Regions from separate parts of the Actinomadura sp. RB99 genome, predicted to be linked through region 1. Evidence: riboswitches for the same ligand, from Rfam matches in the RefSeq annotation. Region 1 holds a riboswitch; the other holds the start of a gene.
The links. A riboswitch is a leader RNA that binds a small molecule or an ion and turns the genes downstream of it on or off. The one in region 1 is predicted to bind glycine.
Positions count from the first base shown of each region.

Region 2: it holds a riboswitch for glycine, as region 1 does, so the genes downstream of both, gcvP (aminomethyl-transferring glycine dehydrogenase) here and gcvT (glycine cleavage system aminomethyltransferase GcvT) in region 1, are expected to answer to the same signal.

Region 1 covers NZ_JABMCA010000101.1:13,320-21,030, forward strand. Annotated here, with positions in the region: gene amrb99_RS45300 (L-serine ammonia-lyase) at 1-679, opposite strand, end outside; gene glyA (serine hydroxymethyltransferase) at 745-2,001, opposite strand; gene gcvH (glycine cleavage system protein GcvH) at 2,003-2,392, opposite strand; gene gcvT (glycine cleavage system aminomethyltransferase GcvT) at 2,454-3,548, opposite strand; glycine riboswitch at 3,726-3,821, opposite strand; gene amrb99_RS45320 (hypothetical protein) at 3,948-4,322, opposite strand; gene amrb99_RS45325 (3-oxoacyl-ACP reductase) at 4,447-5,211, opposite strand; gene amrb99_RS45330 (aldehyde dehydrogenase family protein) at 5,294-6,658, opposite strand; gene amrb99_RS45335 (glutamine synthetase) at 6,723-7,711, opposite strand, start outside.
Region 2 covers NZ_JABMCA010000124.1:1,227-8,937, forward strand. Annotated here, with positions in the region: gene amrb99_RS47555 (DUF5999 family protein) at 1-182, shown strand, start outside; gene amrb99_RS47560 (alpha/beta family hydrolase) at 299-913, opposite strand; gene amrb99_RS47565 (PPOX class F420-dependent oxidoreductase) at 978-1,394, shown strand; gene amrb99_RS47570 (tetratricopeptide repeat protein) at 1,407-2,522, opposite strand; gene gcvP (aminomethyl-transferring glycine dehydrogenase) at 3,045-5,921, opposite strand; glycine riboswitch at 6,094-6,188, opposite strand; gene amrb99_RS47580 (lysylphosphatidylglycerol synthase transmembrane domain-containing protein) at 6,489-7,711, shown strand, end outside.

The sequences.
Region 1 (7,711 bases):
GGGTGACGCAGGCCCGCATGACGTCCCACAGCGTCAGGAGCCCCTCGCGGATCTCCTCCTCGGTGCGGCCGAACGCTTTCTCGTTCTCCAGCATGAGCGCCGAGATGGACAGGCCCGTCTCGCGGCAGCGGTCGAGGAGCTCGGCGGCGGTGTCGAACCGGTGCGGCAGGACGGTGTCGTCCGGCTTGATACGGTCGGCGCCGGTGGCGTTCTCGTCCACGATGAAGCCGCCGCCGACCGAGTAGTACACCTTGGAGCGCAGTTCGTCGCCGGACGCGTCGAACGCGGTGAACCGCATCCCGTTGGGGTGGCCGGGCAGCGACTCCTTGCGCTCGAAGACCAGGTGCTCGCCGACGGCGAAGGGCACGTCGTGCGAGCCGAACAGGCGGAGGGACTTGCGCTCGCGGATCGCGGCGAGCCGCTCGTCCACCGTGTCGACGTCGACGGTCTCGGGCTTGTCGCCTTCGAGGCCGAGGATGACGGCCTTGTCGGACCCGTGCCCCTTCCCGGTGAGGCCGAGGGAGCCGTAGAGGACCGCCTGGACGGACGCGGTCCGCTCCAGCAGGCCGTCCCGGCGCAGGCCGCGGGCGAAGCGGTGGGCCGCCGCCATGGGGCCGCCCGTGTGCGAGGACGACGGGCCGATACCGATCTTGAAGAGGTCGAAAACGCTGATGGCCATGGGTGCTACCTCGTCGTAGCGCGCGCCCCCCTCCCGCCCTGAGGGGGAAGGGGGGCGCGAGGGAGTTACAGGTCGGGGTACAGCGGGTGCTCGTCGGCGAGGGCCTTCACCCGGGCCGACAGCGCGCCGGCGTCGAAGGACGGCTGCAGCGCCAGCGCGATGACGTCGGCGACCTCGGCGAAGTCCTCGGCGGTGAAGCCGCGGGTCGCCAGGGCCGGCGTGCCGATCCGCAGGCCGGACGTCACCATCGGCGGGCGCGGGTCGTTCGGGACCGCGTTCCGGTTGACGGTGATGCCGATCTCGTGCAGCCGGTCCTCGGCGTCGCGGCCGGTGAGCTCGGAGTCCACCAGGTCGACCAGGACGAGGTGCACGTCCGTGCCGCCGGTGAGCACCTTCACGCCGGCCTTCGCCGAGTCCTCGGCGAGCAGCCGCTCGGCGAGGATCTTCGCGCCCTCGACGGTGACGGCCTGCCGGGCCTTGAACTCGTCCGACGCGGCGATCTTCAGCGCGACCGCCTTGGCGGCGATCACGTGCTCCAGCGGGCCGCCCTGCATGCCCGGGAACACCGCCGAGTTGATCTTCTTGCCGTACTCCTCGCGGGCGAGGATCAGGCCGCCGCGCGGGCCGCCGAGCGTCTTGTGCGTCGTGGTGGTGACGATGTCCGCGTACGGGACGGGCGACGGGTGCAGCCCCGCCGCGACGAGCCCCGCGAAGTGCGCCATGTCCACCATGAGCAGCGCGCCCACCGAGTCGGCGATCTCCCGGAACGCGGCGAAGTCGAGCTGCCGCGGGTACGCCGACCAGCCCGCCACGATCATCTTCGGCCGGTGCTCGGCGGCGAGGGAGGCGACCTCGTCCATGTCGACCAGGCCGTCCTCGGCGCGGACGTGGTAGGGCACCACGTTCAGCACCTTGCCGGAGTAGTTCAGCCGCATCCCGTGGGTGAGGTGCCCGCCGTGCGCGAGGTCGAGGCCGAGGATCGTGTCGCCGTGCTGCAGCAGCGCGAAGTAGACCGCGGTGTTGGCCTGCGCGCCGCTGTGCGGCTGGACGTTGGCGTGCTCGGCGCCGAACAGCGACTTGGCGCGGTCGATCGCCAGCTGCTCGGTCACGTCGACGAACTCGCAGCCGCCGTAGTACCGCTTGCCCGGGTACCCCTCGGCGTACTTGTTGGTCAGGACGGAGCCCTGCGCCTCCAGCACCGACACCGGCGCGAAGTTCTCCGACGCGATCATCTCGAGGGTGGACTGCTGGCGGCGCAGCTCGGCGTCCACCGCCTCGGCGACCTCGGGGTCCGCCGCGGCGAGGGAGTCGTACAGACCCACGTCAGCTCTCCTCGATCAGCTTGTCGTAGGACTCGGCGTCCAGCAGGTCGCCCGGCTCGTCGGAGATCCGCACCTTGAAGATCCAGCCCTCGCCGTACGGGTCGTCGTTGATCACCTTGGGCTCGTCCACCACCGCGCTGTTGATCGCGGTGATCTCGCCGCTGACCGGCGAGTACAGGTCGCTGACCGACTTGGTCGACTCGATCTCCCCGCACGGCTCGCCGGCCTCGACGGCGTCGCCCTCGGAGGGCTGCAGCTCGAGGTAGACGATCTCGCCGAGCGCGTCGGCGGCGTGCGCGGTGATGCCGACCGTGACGATGCCGTCCTCGCCACCCAGGCCGGCCACCCACTCGTGCTCTTCGCTGTAGCGGAGCTGCTCCGGAACGCTCACGATCTTTTTCTCTCTCTTCCCATGTGGGGGCCGGGCCCCCACACCCCCGGACGACTGTGTTTCAGGAACGCTTGTAGAACGGCAGGGCGACCACGTCGACCGGCTCCTGCCTGCCGCGCACGTCCACCGCGAGGCCGGCCTCCTCGACGCCGCTGTCGAGGTAGGCCATGGCGATCGGCGTGCCCAGTGTGGGCGACGGGGCGCCGCTGGTCACCACGCCGCACGGCGTGCCGTCCGGCGCGACGACCCGGTACCCCTTCCGGGGCGCGCGACGCCCGCGCGCCACCAGTCCCACGAGCCTACGGCCCGCGGGGGTCTGCGCCTGCGCCGCCAGGGCCGCCTTCCCGACGAAGTCGACCGCCTTGTCCAGTTTGACCACACGGCCGAGGCCGGCCTCGAACGGGGTCGTCTCCCGGGTCAGCTCGTTGCCGTACAGCGGCATCCCGGCCTCCAGGCGGAGCGTGTCGCGCGCGGAGAGCCCGGCGGGCACGACCCCGTCGACCGCCGCGAGCGCCTTCCACAGCGCGACGGCGTCGGCGGCGTCCACGAACAGCTCGAAGCCGTCCTCGCCGGTGTAGCCGGTGCGGGCGATCAGGGCGTCCACGCCGGCGACGCGGTCGGCGAGGATCGCGTAGTAGCGCAGGTCGGCGAGCGGCGCGCCGGTGAACCCTTCGAGGATCTCCTGCGAGCGCGGGCCCTGGAGCGCGATCAGCGCGTAGGCGTCGGAGCGGTCGTCGACGGCGGCCTCGAAGCCCGCCGCCCGCTCGGTGAGCGCCTCTCGGACCACCGCGACGTTCGCGGCGTTCGCCACCACCATCCAGGTCTCGTCGGCGAGCCGGTAGACGATCAGGTCGTCGAGGACGCCGCCGTCCGGGTCGCAGATCATCGTGTACCGGGCCTTGCCCACCGCCATCGGCGACAGGTTGCCGACCAGCGCGTGGTCCAGCGCGTCGGCGGCGCCGGGGCCGGACAGGAAGATCTCTCCCATGTGGGACAGGTCGAACAGCCCCGCGCCGGTGCGGACGGCCTGGTGCTCGGCGGTCTCGCTCCGGTAGCGCAGCGGCATCAGGTAGCCGGCGAAATCGACGAGGTTCGCGCCGAGGTCCTGGTGGACGTCGTGCAGCGGCGTCTTCTTCGGGGTCAGGTCGGCGGACATCGGTTCGGCTCCTTCGTCGCGGGCGCGCGTGGTCCATCGTCCCACTCGCGCACCGGGCGTATCGGTGCCTCCCCCTCTGTCATCGGCGCCTGAGAGCTTCACCCGCCGCCCCGTACGGGACGCGGCGCGGGCTTTCACCTTCGGCGGGGGACGGGGTCCCCGCTTTCCAGAGGTCGCCTGGTCCGTGCGGTCCGTGGGCCTGAGAGGTTCCGGGGAGGATTTGCTCCTTCGGCGTCCCACGCCGGCTGCGTGGAACTCTCCCGCACGGGATCAACGGCGTCGCGCCCAGGCTAGCAGCGGCAACGCCGTGCGACCAGCGGCCGCCGCGCCGGGCCGGCGGCGCGGCCGGAGGCGGCGCGTGCTCCGGCCGAGCCGCCCCGCCGGGCCGCCGGGCGGCCGCTACTTCGGCGTGGCGGCGGGGGTGCCGGACATCGCCTTCACGCACGCCTGCAGCGCCGCCTTGATCTTGGCCAGCTCGGCCTTCGACGGCGTCGAGCTCGGGTGCGGGCTGGGCATCGTGATCCCGTGCTTGCGCACGCAGTCGTTGAACTTCTGCGCGGCCTGCGCCGTCCCGTTCCCGCCGGGGGCGGTGGGCACGGCCCCCGTGCCCTTCGAGGCGCCGGACGCCCCGGAACCCCCCGGCGGCGCGGACGACGCCGCCGGGGCCGGCGCGGCGGTGGTGGGCGACGAGGCGGCGCTCTTCTTGTGGTCCGAGCCGCCGCATCCGCCGAGCGCGAGCGACAACGCCAGTACCGCCACGAGACTGCGCTTCACAGGATCACTTCTCCAGAGACCGGGGTGGAAAGCGCCATGATGCGCAGAAGGCCGCGCGTGCGCCTACCGACGGGCGTGCCAAGAAAACGCGGGCCGGTTAGCACCGCTGCGCATAGCGGGCGCCCTAGAGGGGCGTCACATAGGCCCCGGAGATGCCGCCGTCCACCAGGAACTCCGACGCCGTGATGAACGACGCGTCGTCCGACGCCAGGAACGCGACCGCCGCGGCGATCTCCGACGCCTCCGCGAAGCGCCCCACGGGGACGTGGACGAGGCGCCGCGCCGCCCGCTCGGGGTCCTTGGCGAACAGCTCCTGAAGGAGCGGGGTGTTGACGGGGCCGGGGCACAGCGCGTTCACCCGGATGCCCTGCCGCGCGAACTGCACGCCCAGCTCCCGCGACATCGCCAGCACGCCGCCCTTGGACGCGGTGTAGGAGATCTGCGAGGTCGCCGCGCCCATCACCGCGACGAACGACGCGGTGTTGATGATCGATCCCTTGCCCTGCTCCAGCATGTACGGGATGACGTGCTTGCAGCACAGGTAGACGCTGGTCAGGTTGACGTCCTGCACGCGTTTCCAGGCGTCCAGGCCGGTCTCCAGGATCGAGTCGTCGTCGGGCGGCGAGATCCCGGCGTTGTTGAACGCGACGTCCACGCGCCCGTAGGCGCCGTGGACCGTCCGGTACAGGGCCTCGACCGCGTCCTCGCTGGTCACGTCCACCTCGACGAACAGTCCGCCGAGCTCGTCGGCGGCGCTCTTGCCGGCGGTCTCGTCGACGTCGGCGACGACGACCTTCGCGCCCTCGGCGACGAAACGGCGCGCGGTGGCCAGGCCGATGCCGCTGGCGCCGCCGGTCACGACGGCCACCCGGCCTTCCAGACGCTGCATGCTGCTCTCTCTCCTGTCACTCGCGGGGCTTGCGGAGGCTTGTGGGGCTTGCGGGGGCTTGCGGGGCGGGTGCCGGCCGGGCTCAGTCGGCGGCGATGAAGACGTTCTTGGTCTCGGTGAACGCGTCGAGCGCGTCCGGGCCCAGCTCGCGGCCGAGGCCGGACTGCTTGAACCCGCCGAACGGCGTCCAGTACCGCACGGACGAATGGGAGTTCACCGACAGGTTCCCGGCCTCGACGGCGCGGGAGGCCCGCAGGGCGCGGCCGATGTCGCGGGTCCAGATGGAGCCGGACAGCCCGTAGGGCGTGTCGTTGGCGATCCGGTACGCGTCGGCCTCGTCCTCGAACGGGACGACGGTGACGACCGGCCCGAACACCTCGTCGTGCCAGGCCGGGAGCGTCGCGTGGTCGGGGGTGGCGAGGACGGTCGGCGGGAACCAGAAGCCGGGGCCCTCGGGCGCCGAGCCGCGGATCACGACGGGCGCGCCTTCGGGCACGTAAGACGCGACCCGGTCCCGATGCGCGGCGCTGATCAGCGGCCCGACCTCGGTCTTGGCGTCGCGCGGATCGCCGACGGCGACGCCGTGCACGGCCGGTTCGAGCAGTTCGAGGAACCGGTCGTAGACGGGCCGCTCCACCAGGATGCGGGAGCGGGCGCAGCAGTCCTGGCCGGCGTTCTCGAACACCGCGTACGGGGCGGTCGCGGCGGCCTTCTCCAGGTCGGCGTCCGCGAAGACGATGTTCGCGGACTTGCCGCCGAGCTCCAGCGTCAGCCGCTTCACGCCCGGCGCGCACGCCTGCATGATCTCCTTGCCGACCCGCGTCGAGCCGGTGAAGACGATCTTGCGGACGTCCGGATGGTCGACCAGCCGGCGGCCCGCCACCGGCCCCGCGCCCGGCAGCACCTGCAGCACGCCCTCCGGCAGCCCCGCCGCCAGCGCCAGCTCCCCGACGCGGCGGGCGGTGAGCGGGGTGAGCTCCGCCGGCTTGACGATCACCGTGTTGCCCGCGGCGAGCGCGGGCGCCATGCCCCAGCCCATGATCGGCATCGGGAAGTTCCACGGCACGATCACGCCGACGACGCCGAGCGGCTCGGCGAACGTCACGTTCACCCCGCCCGGCACCGGGATCTGCCGCCCGGCGAGCCGCTCCGGCGCGGCGGCGTAGTAGTGCAGGACGTCCCGCAGGTTGCCGGCCTCCCAGCGGGCCTGCCCGACCGGATGCCCGGCGTTGCGGACCTCCAGCGCGGCCAGCTCCTCCAGGTGCGCGTCGACCTGCTCGGCGAACGCCCGCAGCAGCCGCGCCCGGTCGCCCGGCGCCACGTCCCGCCACGCCGGGAACGCCCGCTTGGCCCGTTCCACCGCCGCGTCGGTCTCGTCCGCCGACGCCAGCGCGACGACCTCCACGACCTCCTCGGTCGCCGGATTCAGAACCTCGAACTCGCTCATGTCCCCCTCGATACGTCGCCGGCCCGCCGCGAGCGAACGTGGTCCGGTCACGCGTGGCCCGCGGCTACAGGCGCTCGAAGCCGCGGAACATCTCCCAGTCCGTCACCGCGCGGTCGTAGGCGTCCAGCTCCACGCGCGCGTAGTTGGCGTAGTGCTCGACGACCTCCTTGCCGAACGCGTCGGCGGCCGGCGCGCTGCGCTCCCAGTCGGCCGCCGCCTCGCGGAGCGTCCCGACCACCGTCTCCGCGTCGGTCGCGTACGCGTTGCCCGCGTACGGCTCCTCCAGCGGCAGCTCGTTCTCGATGCCCTGCAGGCCCGCCGCGACCAGCGCCGACACCGCCAGGTACGGGTTGACGTCGCCGCCCGGCACCCGGTTCTCGATCCGCAGCGACGGCCCGTGCCCGACGAGCCGCAGCGCGCACGTCCGGTTGTCCACGCCCCACTTGATCGCGGTGGGCGCGAACGAGCCCGGCTGGTAGCGCTTGTAGGAGTTGATGTTCGGCGCGTACAGCAGGGTGAAGTCGCGCAGGCACGCCTGCTGCCCCGCGATGAAGTGCTCACCGATCTTCGACAGCCCGTGCGGGCCGTCCCCGGCGAGGACGGGCGTCCCGTCGGCGTCGCGCAGCGAGATGTGCACGTGGCAGGAGTTGCCCTCGCGCTCGTTCGGCTTCGCCATGAAGGTGATCGACATGCCCTCCTGGGCGGCGATCTCCTTCGCGCCGGTCTTGTACAGGACGTGGTTGTCGCACGTCCGCAGCGCCTCGTCGAACCGGAACGCGATCTCGTGCTGGCCGAGGTTGCACTCGCCCTTCGCCGACTCGACGTACATCCCCGCGCCGGTCATGCCGTTGCGGATCCGGCGCAGCAGCGGCTCGACGCGGGCGCCGCCGAGCAGCGAGTAGTCCACGTTGTACTGGTTCGCCGGGGTGAGGTCCCGGTACGCCTTCCGCCAGGCGTCCTCGTAGGAGTCCTGGTAGACGACGAACTCCAGCTCCGTCCCGACGTAGGCGCCCCAGCCCCGCTCCGCCAGCCGGCCGAGCTGGCGGCGCAGGA
Region 2 (7,711 bases), on a different contig from region 1:
GTCCCTCGCACAACGCGCCCGACCGCGACGCCGCCAGGACGCTCGCCGCCCATCCCGAGCAGGGGTGGAGCCTGCTGTGCAACGGCGTCGTGCTCTTCGAGGACACCGGCGAGCTGCTGCCCGATGGAGTGGTCATCGCCCCGCACCGGCCGACGGACCTGAAGGCGCCGTCCGCCGCGTGACGAGTCTCCGACGGGGGACTAGTTCGAACGGGTGATCATCCTCGGGGGCACGCCCGCCCGACCACGCCCTCTGGGCCCGCACCGGGCCCAGGGGCGTACTGCTGTCCGGGCCCCTCTCACCGGGCCGTCCGCGCCGGGGCAGCCGCCCAACGCCGCAGCCACGGCTCCGCCGCCCGGCCCGCCTCGGCGGGGTTCTTGTTCAGGTCGTGCCGCTCCCCCGGCAGCACCTCGACATGCGCCGCGTCCGCCGCGTCCGGCACCCCGAACGGGTCCCGGTCGCCGTTGACGACCAGCACCTCCACGCCCGCGCCGCGCAGCTCGTCCACCCGGGTCTTCTCCGGCTTGCCGGGCGGGTGCAGCGGGAACGCCAGCGCGATCACCCCCGCCGCGCCGACCGCCGTCGCCGTCCGGCACGCGACGCGCGCGCCGTTGCTCCGGCCGCCCTGCACGAGCGGGACGTCCCCGTACCGCTCCCGCAGCACCCCGACGACATCGAGCCACGCCTCGTCCTGCTTGACGGCGGAGCCGGGCGCCCTGCGCCCCGCAAGCCGGAACGGCTGCATGACCCGCGCGACCGCGCCGTCCAGCCCGAGCGCGACGTCGCGGACCGCCAGCAGGTCGGGCGCGTCCACTCCTCCGTTCGATCCATGCGTCAGGACCAGCAGGAACGCCGGGCGGTCCGGGCCGTCCAGGGTCGCCTCGGCGGGCCCGTGCGCGGTCTGGATCTGCATGACGCCACGGTATCGGCCCGGCACGGCCGGTGATCGCGTGGGGCACACTGGACGGATGGAGATCATGACCGACAGCGAATGGCGCGCCTTCGTCCTGGAGGGCACCCGCACCGGCAAGGCCGGCGTCACCCGCAAGGACGGCACCCCTCACGTCACGCCGATCTGGTTCGTCCTCGACGGCGACGACCTGCTGTTCACCACCTACCACGAGAGCATCAAGGCGCGCGTCCTCGCCCGCGACCCGCGCCTGTCGGTGTGCGTCGACGACCAGACGCCGCCGTTCTCGTACGTGATGATGCAGGCCGAGGCGCGGCTCATCGAGGACCTCGACGAGCTGCGCAAGTGGGCGACCGCCATCGGCGGCCGCTACATGGGCGCGGACCGCGCGGAGGAGTTCGGGGCGCGCAACGCGGTGCCCGGCGAGTACCTCGTCCGCGCCCGCATCACCAAGGTCGTCGCGCAGCGCCACATCGCGCACTGAGGCGCGGCGGGGTCAGCCTCCCGGGCGCTCCGGCGGCGGGGCGCCCATCGCCAGCCGCAGCCGTTCCGCGAAGCTCTCGTGCAGCAGCGGCCCCCACGGGTACCCGTCCGGCACCCGGACGGCGTCGCCGATCACCTCGTCGACGCTTCCGGGCCGCTCCTGCTCGCCCGCGTACCGGACGGCCAGCAGCGCGTACATGTGGTCGAGGGCGCCGAACGCCTCGCCGGCGAGCGCGGGCAGCGTCCCGTCGCTGACGGCCTGCTCGACGACCGGCTCCCACCACAGGTCGGCGGGGTCGGCGTCCTCGTCGCCGAAGTCGCGGCGCAGCCGGGCCCGCACCTGGCCGGCGACGCCCGGGTCGGCGAGGCCGCGCCGCCACACCTCGCCCGCCTCCGCGCCGCGCCCGCGCAGCGGCAGCGTGCGCGCCAGCAGCTCCGTCGCGAGCGGCCCGACCTCCGGGTCGGCGGGCTCGGACGGGTCGCCGAGCGCCGCGCCGAACGCGCCGACGGCCTGGTCGAGGTAGGAGATGCCGAGCGCGACGGCGAGCCGCGCGTACGCGTACGGGGCGCCGTCCCGCTCGATCAGCCTGAGCCCCGCGGCCAGCACCCGCTGCGCGCGGGCGGGCTCGCCGCGCTCCAGCAGCCGCTGGGCGAGGTCGTGCGCGGCGGGCGGCCCGTACTCGGGGTCGCCCGTGCCGATCACGGCCTCCCAGTGCTCGCACGCCTCCTCGAACGCGCCCGCGTCGTCGGCGAGCCGCGCGAGGGCGAGGTGGGCGGGCGGCAGGTACGCCGGGTTGCCGAAGTCGACGACGACGCGCCAGGCGGGCGCCGCCTCCTCGTGCTCCCCGGCCCGCTCGTGGGTGAGCGCCAGGTGGTAGGCGGCGCGGGGGCCGTACTCGGGGTCGCCGGTGGCGATGGCGGCCCGGTCGGCCTCGCGGGCCGCCTCGACGTCGCCGCCGTCGTCCAGGACGACCGCGAGGCCGAGCGCGGCCTGCGCCCGGCACGGGGTGTCGCCGAGCGCCAGCACCCGCTCGAACAGCAGCGCGGCCTCCCCGGCCGCGCCGTTCTCCGCGAGGCTCCGCGCCTCCTCGCACAACAGGGCCGGGTCGTCGGCCGCGGACTCGCTCATCGGTCTTCTGCCCTCTGGGGGTCGGGGTCCGTGCCCTCTGCGGGCCGGGTCCGCCCAGAGCCTAGCGACCGAGCCGCCGCCCGTCCCGGAGGACACCCGGAAACCCCGCCAAGATCACAAAACCCCGTATCCCCGCCCACGCGAGCCGCCCGAACCCCCGTCCGCTGACCCGGCTGCACACCCGCCCGCTGACCCGGCTGAACACCCATACGGAAGAAGAACCTCAGCCACGGTCACGGGCAGGCACGCGGAGCGAGCGCAGCGAGCGGAGCGGGCCTGCCCGACGGTTGAGGGGCTGTTTCCCGCGGAGCGCTAGCGGAGCGGGAAACAGCCCCTCAACCGTGACGGGGGTTCCAGGGGGTCGCCCCCTGGGAAAACACGGGCAGGCACGCGGAGCGAGCGCAGCGAGCGGAGCGGGCCTGCCCGACGACGGACAAGGCGTTTCACGCGGAGCGCCAGCGGAGCGTGAAACGCCTTGTCCGTCGCAACGGGGGTTCCAGGGGGTCGCCCCCCTGGGAGGACTCAGTCCTCGAACGCCTCCGGCGGGGGGCAGGAGCAGACGAGGTTGCGGTCGCCGTAGGCCTGGTCGATGCGGCGGACCGGGGGCCAGTACTTGGTCTCGCGGAGCGCGGGGACGGGGTAGGCGGCCTCGTCGCGGGTGTAGGCGTGCTTCCAGTCGTCGGAGACGAGGCAGGCGGCGGTGTGCGGGGCGTTCTTGAGCGGGTTGTCCTCGCGGTCGTAGCCGCCGTCGGCGACGCGCTGGATCTCCCGGCGGATCTCGATCATGGCGTCGCAGAACCGGTCGAGTTCGGCGAGGTCCTCGGACTCGGTGGGCTCGATCATCAGCGTGCCGGCGACGGGGAAGGAGAGCGTCGGGGCGTGGAAGCCGTAGTCGATGAGGCGCTTGGCGACGTCCTCGGCGGTGATGCCGGTCTCCTTGGTGATCTTGCGGAGGTCGGCGATGCACTCGTGGGCGACGAGGCCGTTGCGGCCGGTGTAGAGGATCGGGTAGTGCGGGCCGAGGCGGGCGGCGAGGTAGTTGGCGCCGATGATGGCGCCCTCGGTCGCGGCGCGCAGGCCGTCCGGGCCCATCATCGCGATGTACGCCCAGGAGATCGGCAGGATGCCCGCGGAGCCCCACGGCGCGGCGGAGATCGGGCCGACGCCGGTGCCGGCGGGGCCGGCCTCCTCGCGGAGCGGGTGGTTCGGCAGGAACGGGGCGAGGTGCTCGCGGACGCCGATGGGGCCGACGCCGGGGCCGCCGCCGCCGTGCGGGATGCAGAAGGTCTTGTGCAGGTTGAGGTGGGAGACGTCGGAGCCGAACTCGCCGGGGCGGGCGAGGCCGACGAGGGCGTTGAGGTTGGCGCCGTCGACGTAGACCTGGCCGCCGGCGGCGTGGACGGCGGCGCAGACGTCGGTGATCGACTCCTCGAACACGCCGTGCGTGGACGGGTACGTCACCATGATCGCGGCGAGCCGGTCGCCGTGCTTTCCGATCTTGGCGTGCAGGTCGTCGAGGTCGACGTTGCCGCCCTCGTCGCACTTGACGACGACGACGCGCATGCCCGCCATGACGGCGCTGGCGGCGTTGGTGCCGTGCGCCGACGAGGGGATGAGGCAGACGTCGCGGTGCTCGTCGCCGCGGGACGCGTGGTAGCCGCGGATGGCGAGGAGGCCGGCCAGCTCGCCCTGGGAGCCGGCGTTCGGCTGGACGGACACCTTGGCGTACCCGGTGATCTCGGCGAGGGCGTCCTCCAGCTCGCGGATCAGCTCGAGGTAGCCGGCGGCCTGGTCGACCGGCGCGAACGGGTGGAGGTTCGCGAACTCGGGCCAGGTGATCGGCTCCATCTCGGCGGTGGCGTTCAGCTTCATCGTGCAGGAGCCGAGCGGGATCATCGAGCGGTCGAGCGCGATGTCCTTGTCCTGGAGCCGTCGCAGGTAGCGCAGCATGGCGGTCTCGGAGCGGTGCGCGTGGAAGACCGGGTGGCTGAGGTAGGGGCTCTCGCGGCGCAGGCCGTCGGGGATCGCCTCCTCGGCGCCGCCGATATCGGCGGGCACGCCGAACGCCTCGAGGACGGCGGTGACGTGCTCGGGGAGCGTCGTCTCGTCGCAGGCGACGGCGACGTGGTCGGCGCCGGACGGCCGCAGGTTGATCCCGCGCTCGCGGGCGGCCGCGACGACCTCGGCGGCGCGGCCGGGGACGCGGGCGAGGACGGTGTCGAAGAACGCGCCGTGGACGACCTCCACGCCGCCGGCGCGCAGGCCCGCGGCGATCTCGGCGGCGCGGCGGTGCGTCCGCTGGGCGATCGCGGCGAGGCCCTCGGGGCCGTGGTAGACGGCGTACATGCTCGCCATGACGGCGAGGAGGACCTGCGCGGTGCAGATGTTGCTGGTGGCCTTCTCGCGGCGGATGTGCTGCTCGCGGGTCTGCAGGGCGAGGCGGTACGCGGTGGCGCCGTCGGCGTCGACGGACACGCCGACGAGGCGTCCGGGAAGCTGCCGCTGGATGCCCTCGCCGACGGCCATGTAGCCGGCGTGCGGGCCGCCGAACCCGTACGGGACGCCGAACCGCTGCGCGGAGCCCACGGCGATGTCGGCGCCGGACTCCGCCGGCGGCCGCAGCAGGGTCAGGGCGAGCAGGTCGGCGGCCACGACGACCTTCGCGCCGCGCTCGTGCGCCTGCGCGGTGATCGGCTCCAGGTCGCGGACGGCGCCGGACGCGCCCGGGTACTGCAGCAGGACGCCGAAGAAGTCGCCGTCGGGCAGCCCGGCGGACAGGTCCGCGACGACGACCCCGATGCCGAGCGGGACCGCCCGGGTCCGCACGACCTCGATCGTCTGCGGCAGCGCGTCGGCGTCGACCAGGAACGTCCCGGGCTCCTTGCGCTTGGACACCCGGTGCGCGAGCGCCATGGCCTCGGCGGCGGCGGTGCCCTCGTCCAGCATGGAGGCGTTGGCGACCGGCAGGCCGGTCAGGTCGGACACGACCGTCTGGAAGTTCAGCAGCGCCTCGAGGCGGCCCTGCGAGATCTCCGGCTGGTACGGGGTGTACGCGGTGTACCAGCCCGGGTTCTCCAGGACGTTGCGCAGGATCACGCCCGGCGTGATCGTCCCGTGGTAGCCGAGGCCGATCATCGAGGTGAGGACGGTGTTGCGGGACGCCAGCTCGCGCAGCCGGGCCAGCGCGGCGGTCTCGCTCAGCGCGGGCGGCAGCTCCAGCGGCCGGGACGTGCGGATCGCCGCCGGGACGGCGTCGTCGATCAGCGCCTCCGCGCCGGAGTAGCCGATGGCGGCCAGCATCCGGGCCCGCTCGTCCGGGGACGGGCCGACGTGCCGGTCGGCGAACGTGGAACGGGGGTGCTGCGGCGAGGCCACGGGGGCGAAGAACTGGGCGGTCATGGAGAGCCTCCTGGCTGCTGCGGTCGCTCAGGGCCGCCGCCGGCAACGGGCCGGCGGCCGGTCTCCCCCTCTGTCATCGGCACCTGAGAGCTTCCCCCGCCGGGCGGGATTTCCCCTTCGGTGAGCCGCCCCTCCCCCGGTCGGGGGAACGGCGCCTGCTTTCCAGAGGTGCCTCGTCCGCGCGGTCCTTTTGCCTGAGAGGTTCCGGGGAGGTTGCCCCTTCGGCGCCCCACGCTGGCCGCATGGGGTCTCTCCCGCGCAGGGTCGACGGCATGTCCGGAACAAACCCTACCCAACCATCGCGCGCGCGATCGTCGCGCGGGGCCGCGAACCGCCGCAACGGCGGCGCGTCCCGGCGCGCGGAACCGGGGTGATGGACGGTCCGGGCATCTACCGGCAAGTACGATGTGCACAGCTCACCGGGGCGGGCCGCGGGCCGCGCGGCCACCGGGCGGGACGGGGCGCGGCGCCGTCCGCGCGGCCGGCCGGACGGGGGTCGCGTTGGCGGCGCGCCGCCGGCCCTGGGACGCTGATCACGATGGCGGACGGTCAGGGCGGCGGTACGGCGTGACACAGACCCACGGCGGGGCGGTGCGCCCGGCGACGGGCGCGACCGCCGGCGTCCCCGTGGACGAGCCCGCCCAGCCGGACCGGATCCGCCGGTCCGCCGACGCGATCAGGTTCGGGGTCTCGTGCGTCACGCTGGCCGTGGTGATGCTGCTGGTGTCGATCGCGCAGCAGACCACGCACGGGCTGCAGACCGACATCGCGCAGGGCACGGCGCACGCCCCGCGCCTGCTGCTGTCGCTGGCCACGCTGGCGTCCAGCTTCGGGGTGCTGACGGTGCCGATCGCGTTCGCGGTCGAGCGGCTGTTCCGCAAGGACGGCATGCGGGTCGCGATCGCGCTGCTGGCCGCCGTGATCGCGTTCGGGATCACGGTCGGGCTGGACGACTGGGTGACGAGCGCCGCGCCGGGCGGGGTGCTGGACTCGCTGATCTGGGGCGGCACCAGCACCGCCCCGGTGCACACCGACATCGCCCCGGTGATCGCGTTCGTCACGGCGGTCGGGATGGCGGGGCGGACCCGCTGGCAGGCGGTGACGTGGACGCTCATCGGGCTGGCCGCGCTGACCGGGCTGACCGCGTCGTACGCGTCGGTCGCCGCGCTCGCGGCCACCTACCTGCTCGGCCGCGCGATCGGCTACGGGACGCTGTACGCGGTCGGAACGCCCAACCCGCGCCCGACCGGGACGACGGTGGTCTCCACGCTGGAGCGGCTCGGGCTGTGCCCGCGCCGCGCCGCGCGCCTCGGCGATCCCGGCGACGCCGCCGCGGACCGCCGCTACGGCGTCGTCCTCGACCGGCGGGACGAGGAGTGCCGCGCGCCGGGCGAGCGGCGGCCCGGCCGGTGGGACCTGGAGGTGCGGGTCCTCGACCGCGACCAGCAGACCGCGGGGCTGCTGTACCGGATGTGGCGGACGCTGCGGCTGAGCCGCACCACCACGGGCCGGGCGCTGCGCCCGCTGCGCCGCTCCCTCGAGCTGGAGTCCCTGATGGCGTACGCGGTGGACGCGGCGGGCGCGCGCACTCCCCGGCTGGTGGGGACGTCGGAGGTCGGCACGGAGGCGGCGCTGCTGGCCTACGAGCACGTGCCGGGGCGGCGGCTCGGGGACGTCCGGGACGAGGAGGTCACCGACACCCTGCTCGCCGACGTGTGGCGGCAGTTCCGGCGGCTGCAGGAGGGCCGCCTCGCGCACCGGCGGCTGGAGGAGGACGCGATCCTCGTCGG